Regions from separate parts of the Methylobacterium synurae genome, predicted to be linked through region 2. Evidence: predicted binding sites of a transcription regulator. Region 2 holds the regulator's gene; the other holds the start of a gene.
What was found. The regulator PhoB, encoded in region 2, activates phosphate uptake and scavenging genes when phosphate is short. The targets are predictions, from matches to a motif close to TGTCATNNANCTGTCAT.
Positions count from the first base shown of each region.

Region 1: the regulator PhoB is predicted to act here: its motif matches at 2,942-2,958, upstream of HBB12_RS09135 (UDP-2,3-diacylglucosamine diphosphatase).

Region 1 is NZ_JAAQRC020000001.1:1,979,500-1,985,683, forward strand. It holds gene thiD (bifunctional hydroxymethylpyrimidine kinase/phosphomethylpyrimidine kinase) at 105-905, opposite strand; gene thiE (thiamine phosphate synthase) at 934-1,638, opposite strand; gene HBB12_RS09130 (DMT family transporter) at 1,748-2,734, opposite strand; gene HBB12_RS09135 (UDP-2,3-diacylglucosamine diphosphatase) at 3,005-3,883, shown strand; gene HBB12_RS09140 (glycosyltransferase family 4 protein) at 3,880-4,989, shown strand; gene HBB12_RS09145 (MFS transporter) at 5,006-6,184, opposite strand, start outside.
Region 2 is NZ_JAAQRC020000001.1:6,218,657-6,224,840, reverse strand. It holds gene pstS (phosphate ABC transporter substrate-binding protein PstS) at 1-266, shown strand, start outside; gene pstC (phosphate ABC transporter permease subunit PstC) at 436-1,410, shown strand; gene pstA (phosphate ABC transporter permease PstA) at 1,437-2,363, shown strand; gene pstB (phosphate ABC transporter ATP-binding protein PstB) at 2,391-3,203, shown strand; gene phoU (phosphate signaling complex protein PhoU) at 3,286-4,005, shown strand; gene phoB (phosphate regulon transcriptional regulator PhoB) at 4,072-4,773, shown strand; gene HBB12_RS28485 (acyl-CoA synthetase) at 5,354-6,184, opposite strand, start outside.

The DNA.
Region 1 (6,184 bases), 4.2 Mb from region 2:
CGGCGTTCCGCATTCCGAACGTCCGTACGCTCCATCAAACGCAATCGCGGGATGGGCGCAAGGGTTCATGCGGCCGCGCGGCCCGATTCCGGCGGGATGACGTGTCAGCCCCACCAGGCGTGGAAATGATGCACCGGGCCGTTGCCGTGCCCGATCCGGATCCGGTCCGAGGCGGCGAGCGCGGCGGTCAGGTAAGCCTTGGCGGCCCGGGCCGCCTCCGGCAGGGGCAGGCCGCGGGCGAGCCCGGCGGCGATGGCCGCCGACAGGGTGCAGCCGGTGCCGTGGGTATTGCGGGTCTCGATCCGCGGGCCTTCGAGGCGAAGGACCCTGTCGTCCGGCCCGACCAGAAGGTCGACGCTGTCGGGCCCGGCCGCGTGACCGCCCTTCATCAGGACGGAGCGGGGCCCGAGGGCCAGGAGGCGCCGCCCCTGGTCGAGCATCGCGGCCTCGGATTCCGCGATCCCCTCCCCCAGCAGCACCGCCGCTTCCGGCAGGTTCGGGGTCAGGACCGCGGCGTGGGGCACGAGCTTCGTCCGCAAGGCCGCGACGGCATCGTCGGCGAGCAGCCGGTCGCCGCTCGTCGCCACCATCACCGGATCGAGCACCAGGGGCAGCCCGGCGGCGTGGCGGGCGAGGCCCTCGGCCACGGCAGCGATCACGGGCGCGCGCGACAGCATGCCGATCTTCAGCGCCGTCACGTCGAGATCGGTGAAGACGCTCTCGATCTGGCGCGCCACGAAGTCCGGGTCGATGTCGTGGATCGCCTGGACGCCGCGCGTGTTCTGGGCGGTGAGCGCGGTGATCACCGTGGCGCCGTAGACGCCGAGCGCCGAGAAGGTCTTGAGGTCGGCCTGGATTCCGGCGCCGCCGCCTGAATCCGAGCCCGCGATCGTCACGGCGATCATGCCCGGTCTCCGATCGTGCGAATCCCGATCATGCCGAACCTCTGGCGGCGAGCGCCCCGTCGACCACGCCGCGCAGGTCGCGGGCGCGCGCCGCGACGTCGCGGCCGGTGCCGAACAGGGCCGAGATCAGCGCGATCCCGTCCGCCCCCGCCCCGATCGTCGCCGCGGCGTTGCTGCGGTCGATCCCGGCGATCGCCCCGACCGGCAGGCCGGGGCCGCGGGCGAGCCGGGCCCGGAACACGATGCGGTTGAGCCCGTCGAGCCCGACCGGCGGGTCCGGGTTGTTCTTGCTGGTGGTGGAAAAGACGCCGCCGATGCAGGCGTAATCCACCGGCAGCCGGTAGAGCTCGTCGGCCTGGGCGGCGTTCTTGACGGTGAGCCCGACGATCGCGCCGCGGCCGAGCAGGCGACGGGCATCCGCCGGGTGCAGGTCCTCCTGGCCGAGATGGACGCCCTCGAGACCGGCGGCGAGGGCCAGGTCGACCCGGTCGTTCATCAGGAGCGGGACGCCGGTACCCTGGAGCGCCGCGTGGATCCGGCGCAGGCGCGCCACGGTCTCGCGGGCGTTGGAGATCGTCTTTTCGCGGTATTGCAGCAGGGTGCAGCCCCCGGACGCGGCCTCCGCCGCCATCCGGGCGAGGTAATCGGCGTCGCCGCCGCAGACCCCGACATCGAGGAGGCCGTAGAGCCGCAGGTCCACCGGCACGGTCGCGTGCCCAGCCTCGGTGTTCACGGGCGGGCTCCTGCGGGGCGGGGGCGTGCGGGCATGGGGCGTAATCCTGCTGGGCCCGGGGATCGCGGGCCGGCGATCCCACCGGAGTAAGGGCGAGCGAGCGCGGGCGTCAACGGCCCGCCGTCAGCCCGCCCGCCGCCGCCTCGCGGGCCCGCTCCACCGCCAGGCGCCGCTCGCGCCAGACCACGAACACGCCGGCCGCCGCGACGATGCCGCCGCCGATCGCGATCGCGGCGGTGGGAAGCTGGCCGAACACGAACCAGCCGATCAGCACCGACCACAGCATGGTGGTGTACTCGAACGGCGCGACCAGCGAGGCGTCGCCGTGGCGGTAGCTCTCGGTGAGCAGGATCTGGCCGATGCCGCCGAGCACGCCGACGACCACGAACAGCGCGAGATCCGACCAGCCCGGCATCTTCCAGCCCAGAGCCAGGGTCGAGAGACCGAGCAGCGAGGTGAACAGGAAGAAGTAGAGCACGATGGCGCCGGTGCGCTCGGTGCCGGTGAGCTTGCGCACCTGGATGGTGGCCGCCGCCGAGCAGGCCGCCGCCAGGATCGCGAACAGGGCGCCGGTGGTGCCGCCGCCGCTCGATCCGCCGAATTCGAGATGGGGCGCCAGCGTGATCAGCACCCCGAGGAAGCCGACCGAGACGCCGGCCCAGCGATAGGCCTGCACCCGCTCGCGCAGCACCACAGCCGCCAGCACCACGACGAGGATCGGCGAGGCGTAGCCGATCGCCACCGCGTCCGAGAGCGGCAGGAAGGAGAGACCGGCAAAGCCCGCGAACATGCCGCAGGCACCGATGATGCTGCGCAGGACGTGGCCCCTGAGGTTCTGCGTGCGCACGGCGTCGCGCACGCTGCCCTGCCAGCGCAGCCACAGCAGCAGCGGCGCGATGGCGATGAAGCAGCGGAAGAACACGATCTCGCCGGTCGGGAACCGGTCGGCAAGGACCTTCACCCCGGCGGACATCAGCGTGAAGGCCAGCGCCGAGAGAACCTTGAGCCCGATCCCCAGATAAGGGCGCGCCGCCGCGCGGCCCGACGCGCCAGATCCGGTGACCGACCGGCCGGGGACGACGAGGGGGGCTGCCATGGGCGTGGTGCTTTTCTTGAGGGAGAAGCGGGGGAGAGGCGCGGCCGCGGATCGCGGCGGGGCATCGTGTCAGAACCACGAATCGGCACGGCCGAGATAGACACCTCCCCGGGCGTCTGACCTGCGCGATCCGCATGGTGGATGTTAAGCCTCCGCAAACGAATTCGGGCCTGCCTCCCTCGGCCGAGGTTCGCCGATCCGTTCCCGCGTCATCAAAGTGATACGCGAATAGGGTTTGGCTGGCGCGAGACGCCGCCAAGGAGATTGCACGTGGCCGAGGACGCCGACGCGCTTCGCGTGCGAACCCTGTTCCTCTCGGATATCCACCTGGGAACCAAGGGGTGCCAGGCCGAGCTGCTGCTCGACTTCATGCGGGAGGTCGATGCCGACGAGATCTACCTGGTCGGCGACATCGTCGACGGCTGGAAGCTGCGCTCGGGCTGGTACTGGCCGCAATCGCACAACGACGTGGTGCAGAAGCTCCTACGGAAGGTGCGAAAAGGGTCCCGCCTCGTCTACGTGCCGGGCAACCACGACGAGTTCCTGCGCGACTTCCTCGACATGCATTTCGGCGGCATCGAGATCCAGGATCAGGTGCTGCACGAGGCGGCGGACGGCAAGCGCTACCTCGTCATCCACGGCGACCAGTTCGACCTCGTGGTGCGCCACGCCCGCTGGCTGGCTTTGCTCGGCGACGGCGCCTACACGGCGGCTTTGTTCGTCAACACCCATCTCAACTGGGTGCGCCGCCGTCTCGGCCTGACCTACTGGTCGCTCTCGGCCTGGGCCAAGCTGAAGGTGAAGAACGCCGTCAACTTCATCGGCCGCTTCGAGGAATTCCTGATCGCCGAGGCCCGCCGGGCCGAGGCCGACGGGGTGATCTGCGGCCACATCCACCACGCGGCGAGCCGCATGGTCGGCGACATGCACTACCTCAATACCGGCGACTGGGTGGAATCCTGCACGGCGGTGGTCGAGCATTACGACGGCACCATGGAGGTGATCCGCTTCGCCGACTGGAAGCGGGCCAATGCCGAGACGGCGCAGCCCCTCACCTCGCGCAGCCCACCGGTCATCCCGGTCGAGGAACTGGCGCCCGCCGCCCGCACCCCCCTGCCCCCGGCCGCCAGCGCCAGGGCCGTCGCGTGAGGCTCCTCGTCGCGACCGATGCCTGGCACCCCCAGGTCAACGGGGTCGTCCGCTCCCTCGAGCACATGGTCGCGGCGGGGCGCCGGCGCGGCCACGACCCGGTGATGCTCACGCCCCTCGACTTCGCCAGCGTGCCGCTGCCGGGCTACCCCGAGATCCGGCTCTCGCTGGTGACCGCCCGCGGGGTCGCCGCCCGGTTCCCGGCTCTCGCGCCGACCCACGTCCACATCGCCACCGAGGGGCCGATCGGGCTCGCCACCCGCCGGGTCTGCCTGGCGCAGGGGCGGCCCTTCACCACGAGCTACCACACCCGCTTCCCCGAATACCTCGCCGCCCGCCTGCCGGTGCCGGAGCGCTGGAGCTACGCGTGCCTGCGCCGCTTCCATGGTGCGGCGAGCGGCACGATGGTGAGCACGCCGTCCCTGGAGCGTGATCTGACGGGGCGCGGCTTCACCCGGCTGATGCGCTGGACCCGCGGCGTCGACACCGACCTGTTTCGCCCCCGCGACGGTGAGGTCCTTCCCGAGGCGCTATCCGGTCTCCCCCGCCCGTTCTTCCTGTTCGTCGGGCGGCTGGCGGTGGAGAAGAACGTCGAGGCCTTCCTGCGCCTCGACCTGCCCGGCACCAAGCTCGTCGTCGGCGACGGGCCGGACCGGGCGCGGCTCGCCGGGGTCGATCCGGCGGCACGCTTCCTCGGCACGCTCACCGGCGAGGCGCTCGCCCGGGTCTATGCGGCGAGCGACGTCTTCGTCTTCCCGAGCCTGACCGACACTTTCGGCATCGTGCTGCTGGAGGCGCTGGCGAGCGGGCTGCCGGTGGCGGCCTATCCGGTGACCGGCCCGCTCGACGTGATCGGCGGCACCGCTGTCGGGGTTCTCGACCATGACCTCGGCGCGGCCGCCCGCGCGGCGCTGGCGATCCCGCGCGAGGCCTGCCGGGCGGAGGCCCTCCGCTACACCTGGGCGGCGAGCGCGGATCAGTTCTACGGCAATATCGAGGCCGCCCATGCCGAGGGCGCGCCGGCCCGGCCCGGGCGGCAAATCGGTTCGCTGCGATCCCTGCCGGGCGGGGCGGCCACGCCCCTGCGGCGTGTGGGTGAGGGCTGAGTCGGCCTGAACCCCCTCACCCCGTCACAGGCAGCCCGCACGCTCCGCGTCGATGCACGAGCCGCAGGCTGAAGAAGAGCCCGAACGCGACGAGCGAGATCGCCAGGGCCAGCCACAGGGCGGCGTGGGGGCCGGCCCGCGTCACCAGGGTGACGAAGACCGGGGGCGCTGCCGCGAAGGAGAGGTTGAGCGGCACCGCCAGGCGCGTCGCCGCGCGGGCATAGGTGCCGGCGGGGAAGAGCTGCAGCGGCAGCGTGGCGCGGGTGACGGCGCCGACGCCGCTGGCGACGCCGTAGAGCGTGGCGAAGAGCAGGGCGCCGGAGAAGCTGCTGGTCATGAGCAGCACGACGAAGCTCAGCGGGAACAGCGCGTAGGCAGCGAGGCCGAGGACGAAGCCCGACCAGCGCCGGCCGCCGAGGACGTCGACCATGCGCCCCGCCCATTGGGCGATGCCGATGAAGGATGCCGCCGTCAGCGCCTCGGCATGGTCGAGCCCCGCCGCCTCGAACAGGATGATGAAGGTGAGGGCAAAGCCCCAGGTGAAGAAGCCGTTTGCCGCAAGGCTCAGGGCGAGGAGCGTGAAGCGCGCCCGGTCGATGGGCGTGGGCGCGGCGTTCTCCGCGCGGGATCGCCTCCCGGGCCGCCGCGCCAGCACCCATGCATGGAGCGGCACGCAGACGAGCAGCATCAGGACGCCGTAGGCCAGGGTCGTCGCGCGCCAGCCCCATTGGGCCTGGAGCAGCCCCGAGAGCGGCCAGAAGATCGTCGAGGTCAGCCCACCGGCCAGGACCAGCACGCCGAGCGCGCCGCGCGCCCTGTCGCCGGCGATCTCGGTCACGGCGACCTGTGCCGGCGTGGTCAGCATCCCGGCACCGGCCAGCCCGACGATCACCCACGAGGCGAGGTAGAGCGCCGGACCGTCGGCGAGGCCCATGACCAGCAGGCCGGCCGCCCCCAGGGACGACCCCGCGATCATGACCGGTCGGGCACCGTGACGCTCGAACAGGCCGCTCAGCGGCCACGACGCCATCGCCATGACGACGAGCATCACCGTCGGGCCCGCCATGGCGAGCGGCAGGGTCATGCCCAGCTCCCCGGCCATGGCGGGGCCGGTGACTGCGGGCAGCCAGAACGTGGTGCCCCAGCCGATGACCTGGGTCAGGCAGAGCGCCGCGACGGCACGGGCCGTCGGTGA
Region 2 (6,184 bases):
CTCCCGGCTTCGGCATCTCGCTGACCAACCAGCCCGGCGCGAAGGCCTGGCCGATCACCGCCGCGACCTTCATCCTGGTCCACAAGAACCCGGCCGACGCCGCCCGCACCGCCGAGGTGCTGAAGTTCTTCCGCTGGGCCTACAAGAACGGCGGCCCGATGGCGACCGCTCTCGACTACGTGCCGCTGCCCGCCAAGGTCGTCACCCAGGTCGAGGACGAGTGGAAGTCGATCACCAAGGACGGCAAGCCCGTCCTGAGCAACTGATAGAACGAATCTCGGGAGGGCGGGGTGGTCCCGCCCTCCTTCCGCCGGTCCGCATGCGGGCCTGCGCGGCGCTTGAGGAAAGCCGAGATCCCGCCCCCCGCCGGATCGCGTCCGACTCGCCTCGATCCGCCGAGCGCGCTAGAGGCCGCTCACTCCAAGGGAAACCCGGATGGTCGCGTTGTCTGAGAACGTCGCATTGGCGGCAAGTCCCCAAGTCGCCCGCCGCGCCCCGAGCCCCGTGGGCGACCGCATCTTCCGCGGCGCCGCCCTCGCCTCGGCGCTGCTGGTGCTCCTGGTGCTCGCCGGCATCCTGGCCTCGATCGCCTATGGCGGCTGGCCGGCCTTCCGGGAGTTCGGCCCCGGCTTCCTGACCTCGAGCGCCTGGAACGTCGGGCGCGAGGAATACGGCGCCCTCGTCGCCATCATCGGCACCCTGGTCTCGGCGCTGCTCGCCCTCCTCATTGGCGTGCCGATCTCGCTCGGCATCGCGATCTACCTGACGCAGCTCTGCCCCGGCTGGGCGCGCCGCCCGGTCGCGATGACGATCGAGCTGCTCGCCGCCGTGCCGAGCATCATCTACGGCATGTGGGGCCTGTTCATCTTCGCGCCGCTCTTCGCGCGCTTCGTGCAGATCCCGGTCTCGAACGTGGTCGAGGGCATGCCGATCGTCGGCACCCTGTTCTACGCCCAGGTGCCGTCGGGCGTCGGCGTGCTCACCGCCGGCATCATCCTGGCGATCATGATCGTGCCCTTCGTCGCCTCGATCACCCGCGACATGCTCGACCAGATCCCGACCGTCCTGCGCGAGAGCGCCTACGGCATCGGCTGCACCACCTGGGAGGTCGTGCGCCACGTCCTGATCCCGCAGGCCTCGGTCTCGATCATCGGCGCGATCATGCTCGGCCTCGGCCGCGCGCTCGGCGAGACGATGGCGGTCACCTTCGTGATCGGCAACGCCAACCGCCTCTCGGCCTCGATCTTCGATCCCGGCTCGACCATCGCCTCGCGCATCGCCAACGAGTTCAACGAGGCCGACGGCATGCAGCTCCACGCGCTGATGGCGCTCGGCTGCATCCTGTTCGTCGTCACCTTCATCGTGCTCATCATCGCCCGGCTGCTGGTGCGCCGCGCGAAGGTGGCCTGATCCCGCTCCCGCACGGACGTTTCCCGATGAACGCTTCCCCCGCCGCGGTCTCAGGCTCCGAAGGCCCGACCGCTCCCGCCCGCCTCCCGCCCGCCCCGCAGGCCTGGGGCCGGGTCCGCGCCGGCCGGCGCTCCGCCGACAAGCTCCTGATCGTCGGCTGCACCGCCGCGACCGCGCTCGGCGCCGTCGTGCTCGGCTCGATCCTGCTCATGCTCATCATCCAGGGCGTGCAGGGCTTCTCGCCGGCCCTGTTCACCCAGGTCACGCCGGGCCCCGGCTCCGAGGGCGGCGGCATCGCCAACGCGATCCTCGGCAGCCTGGTGATGACGGTGCTCGGCATCGTCGTGGCGACGCCGGTCGGCGTGCTCGCCGGCACCTACCTCGCCGAGTACGGCCGAGGCTCGCACCTCGCCAACCTGATCCGCTTCCTCAACGACATCCTGCTCTCGGCGCCGTCGATCCTGATCGGCCTCTTCGTCTACACCCTGATGGTGCGGCCGATGGGCGGCTATTCGGGCTGGGCCGGTGCCGTGGCGCTCGCCATCATCGCCACCCCGGTGATCGTGCGCACCACCGAGGACATGCTGCGCCTGGTGCCCGGCCCCCTGCGCGAGGCCGGCGTCGCCCTCGGCGCCCCGTACTCGATCGTGATCCGCTCCGTCACCTGGCGGGCGGCCCAGTCGGGCATCGTGACCGGCGTGCTCCTGGCGCTGGCCCGCATCGCCGGCGAGACCGCGCCCCTGCTCTTCACCGCGCTCAACAACAATTCCTGGTTCAGCCCCAACCTGATGGGCGGCGTCGCGAACCTGCCGGTGATGATCTACCAGTTCGCGCTCTCGCCCTACGAGAACTGGCGCCAGCTGGCCTGGGCCGGCGCGCTCCTCATCACCGTCACCATCCTGGGCCTGTCGATCGTGGCCCGCCTCGTCCTGAGCGGTCCCAAGGGCCGCTGATCCGACACCTTGCCCGGAGACACCCCGATGAGCGCCACCGCCACCGCCGTGCCGGTCGTGGGCCAGAGCACGGCCGACGAGTCCGCCGCGATCCGCCTCGCCGTCAAGGACCTCAACTTCTACTACGGCGACTTCAAGGGCCTGAAGAACATCAACCTCAACTTCCTCGACCGCCAGGTCACGGCCCTGATCGGGCCGTCCGGCTGCGGCAAGTCGACGTTGCTGCGCACCTTCAACCGGATCTACAGCCTCTATCCGGAGCAGCGCGCGGAAGGCGAGATCCTGCTCGACGGCCGCAACATCCTGGATTCCTCGATCGACCTCAACGAGCTGCGCGCCCGGGTCGGCATGGTGTTCCAGAAGCCGACCCCGTTCCCGATGTCGATCTACGACAACATCGCGTTCGGCATCCGGCTCTACGAGCGCCTCGGCAAGGCCGATCTCGACAACCGCGTCGAGGAGGCCCTGCGCAAGGGCGCCCTCTGGGACGAGGTCAAGGACAAGCTCAAGCAGTCCGGCATGGGCCTGTCCGGCGGCCAGCAGCAGCGCCTCTGCATCGCCCGCACGGTGGCGCAGCGCCCGGAGGTGATCCTGTTCGACGAGCCGACCTCGGCCCTCGACCCGATCTCGACCGGCCGCATCGAGGAACTGATCGAGCAGCTGCGGGGCGAGTTCACCATCGCCATCGTCACCCACAACATGCAGCAGGCGGCGCGCATCTCGCAGTTCACCGCCTTCATGTATCTCGGCGAGCTGATCGAGTTCGGGCCGACCAACCGGCTGTTCATGAACCCGTCGAAGCGCCAGACCCAGGACTACATCACCGGCCGGTTCGGCTGAGGCCTGACGCGATCATCCGCCGGCCCGGTCTGCCGGGCCGGCACAAGCCTACGCTCCACCTCCGCGCGAGGAGCCAGATCCCATGTCGAGCCACATCGTCACCTCCTACGATCAGGAGTTGCAGAACCTGCGGCGCAGCATCGCCGAGATGGGCGGCATCGCCGAAAAGATGGTGGCCGATTCCGGCCAAGCGCTCCTGCGCCGCGACGCCGCCCTCGCCCAGGCGGTGATCGCCACCGACCAGCGTCTCGACGGGCTGCAGCGCGAGATCGAGGAGAAGGCCATCCTCCTCATCGCCCGCCGTCAGCCGCTCGCGGTCGACCTGCGCGAGACGATCTCGGCGATCCGCGTCTCGGGCGACCTCGAACGCATCGGGGATCTGGCCAAGAACGTCGCCAAGCGCGTCGTCGCCATCGCCGACCAGGTCCAGCTGCAGAAGATCGTCGTCGGCGTGGAGCACATGAACGAGCTGGTCCAGGAGCAGCTCAAGGACGTGCTCGACGCCTACGCCACCCAGGACACCGTCGCGGCCCTCGACGTCTGGGCCCGGGACGGCGGCATCGACGCGCTCTACACCTCGCTGTTCCGCGAACTCCTGACCTACATGATGGAGGATCCGCGCAACATCACGTTCTGCACGCACCTGCTGTTCTGCGCCAAGAACGTCGAGCGCATCGGCGACCACACCACCAACATCGCCGAGACCATCCACTACCTCGCCACCGGCGAGACCCTGCCGACCGAGCGTCCGAAGAACGACCGTTCGAGCTTCGCCACCCTCGACACCCCGCCCGAGGCTTGAGGGCGACGCCCGTCCGGGCCTTGCGGCCCGGCGGGCCTTTACCCCCGCCCCGCCTGAGTGCCCCCGATGAGTACCCGCATCCTGATCGTCGAGGACGAGGAAGCCCTCACCCTCCTCCTGCGCTACAACCTCGAGGCCGAGGGCTTCGAGGTCGACGCCGTCGCCCGGGGCGACGAGGCGGATATCCGCCTGCGCGAGCAGGTGCCGGACCTCGTCCTCCTCGACTGGATGATGCCGGGCCTGTCCGGCATCGAACTGTGCCGGCGCATCCGCGCCCGCCGCGAGACCGAGCGGCTGCCGGTGATCATGCTGACGGCCCGCGGCGAGGAGGGCGACCGGGTGCGGGGCCTCGCCACCGGTGCCGACGACTACATCGTCAAGCCGTTCTCGGTGCCGGAACTGCTGGCGCGGGTGCGGGCGCTCCTGCGGCGGGCCAAGCCCGCCCACGTCGCCGACCTCCTGATCGCCGGCGACATCGAGCTCGACCGGGTCAGCCACCGCGTCCGCCGCGACGGTCGCGAGCTGCATCTCGGCCCGACCGAGTTCAAGCTGCTCGAATTCCTGATGCAGAGCCCCGGCCGGGTGTTCTCCCGCGAGCAGCTGCTCGACGGCGTATGGGGCCACGACGTCTACATCGACGAGCGCACCGTCGACGTGCATATCGGCCGCCTGCGCAAGGCGATCAACCGCGGCCGCGACAGCGACCCGATCCGCACCGTGCGGGGCTCGGGCTACTCGTTCGACGAGATGTTCGCGCCGGAGGCGTGATACGGTCTTCGTGTGAACTGTTCGCGGCAAGAAGAGCGCAAGTTCCCCCTCCCCCCTCTGCGGGCTAGCGGATTCACACTTCTCCTTCGTGAGCTAACCCTCTGTAAATATGCGCGCTTTCCCCTCCCCCTTGTGGGGAGGGGTTAGGGATGGGGGTGGTGCCGGAGTAGCCTCGCGCTCTACGCGGCACCACCCCCACCTCCAACTCCTCCCCACAACTTGCAGCGATTCCGGGCAAGCCCGGGATCGCCGGGGGGAGGAGAGGCGCGCGACCTTCACCGGAGAAGCTCTCGAACCGAGAAGTGTGAACACGCTAGCCTCTGCGGGGGAGGGTGGCCTGCGGAGCAGGCCGGGAGAGGGGCAGCGCGACGCTGATTCAGAGGGCGCCAGTCAGAACGGTTCCGCCTCATCCGGAAGCGTGGTTCCCCTCTCCCGCCCGGCGCCGCCGGGCACCCTCCCCCGCAGAGGGGGGAGGGTTCAAGACCAGCGATACTTTCTTTCCCCGGACAGCCCTGCATCCACGGCGAAGAGGGGGATCCCGCCCTTTATTGCGGCCGGAACAGTTCAGGTCGAACCCGTCTCACAACGCCTTCGCCATCTCCCGCAGCACGAATTTCTGCACCTTGCCGGTCGAGGTCTTCGGCAGTTCCGTGAAGACGACGTGCCTGGGCACCTTGAAGCCGGCCAGCGACTGGCGGCACCAGCCGATCAGCTCCTCGGCCGAGACCATCTCGGAGCCTTTCAGTTCGACGAAGGCGCACGGCGTCTCGCCCCATTTCTCGTCGGGCTTGGCGACCACGGCGGCGGCGGCCACCGCCGGGTGCTTGAACAGGGCCTCCTCGACCTCGATCGACGAGATGTTCTCGCCCCCTGAGATGATGATGTCCTTCGAGCGATCCTTGAGCTGGATGTAGCCGTCCGGGTGCTTCACCCCGAGATCGCCCGAATGGAACCAGCCGCCCGCGAAGGCGGCCTCGGTGGCTGTCGGGTTCTTGAGGTAGCCGCGCATCACCACGTTGCCGCGGAACATCACTTCGCCCAGCGTCTCGCCGTCGGCGGGCACCGGCTGCATCGTCTCGGGATCGAGCACGTCCAGCGCCTCGAGCGGCGGGTAGCGCACGCCCTGGCGCGCCTTGCGGGCGGCCTGCTCGTCCTTGCCCAAGGCGTTCCAGTCGGCGTGCCACTCGTTCACCACCGCCGGGCCGTAGGTCTCGGTCAGCCCGTAGACGTGGGTGACGTCGAATCCCGCCTCCGCCATCCCGGCGAGCACGGCCTCGGGCGGGGGCGCCGCCGCAGTGAGGAACGAGACGCGGTGCGACAGGTCCCGGCGTTCGGCCTCGGGCGCGTTGATGAGGAGAGACATCACGATCGGCGCGCCGCACAGATGGGTCACGCCGTGATCCGCGATGGC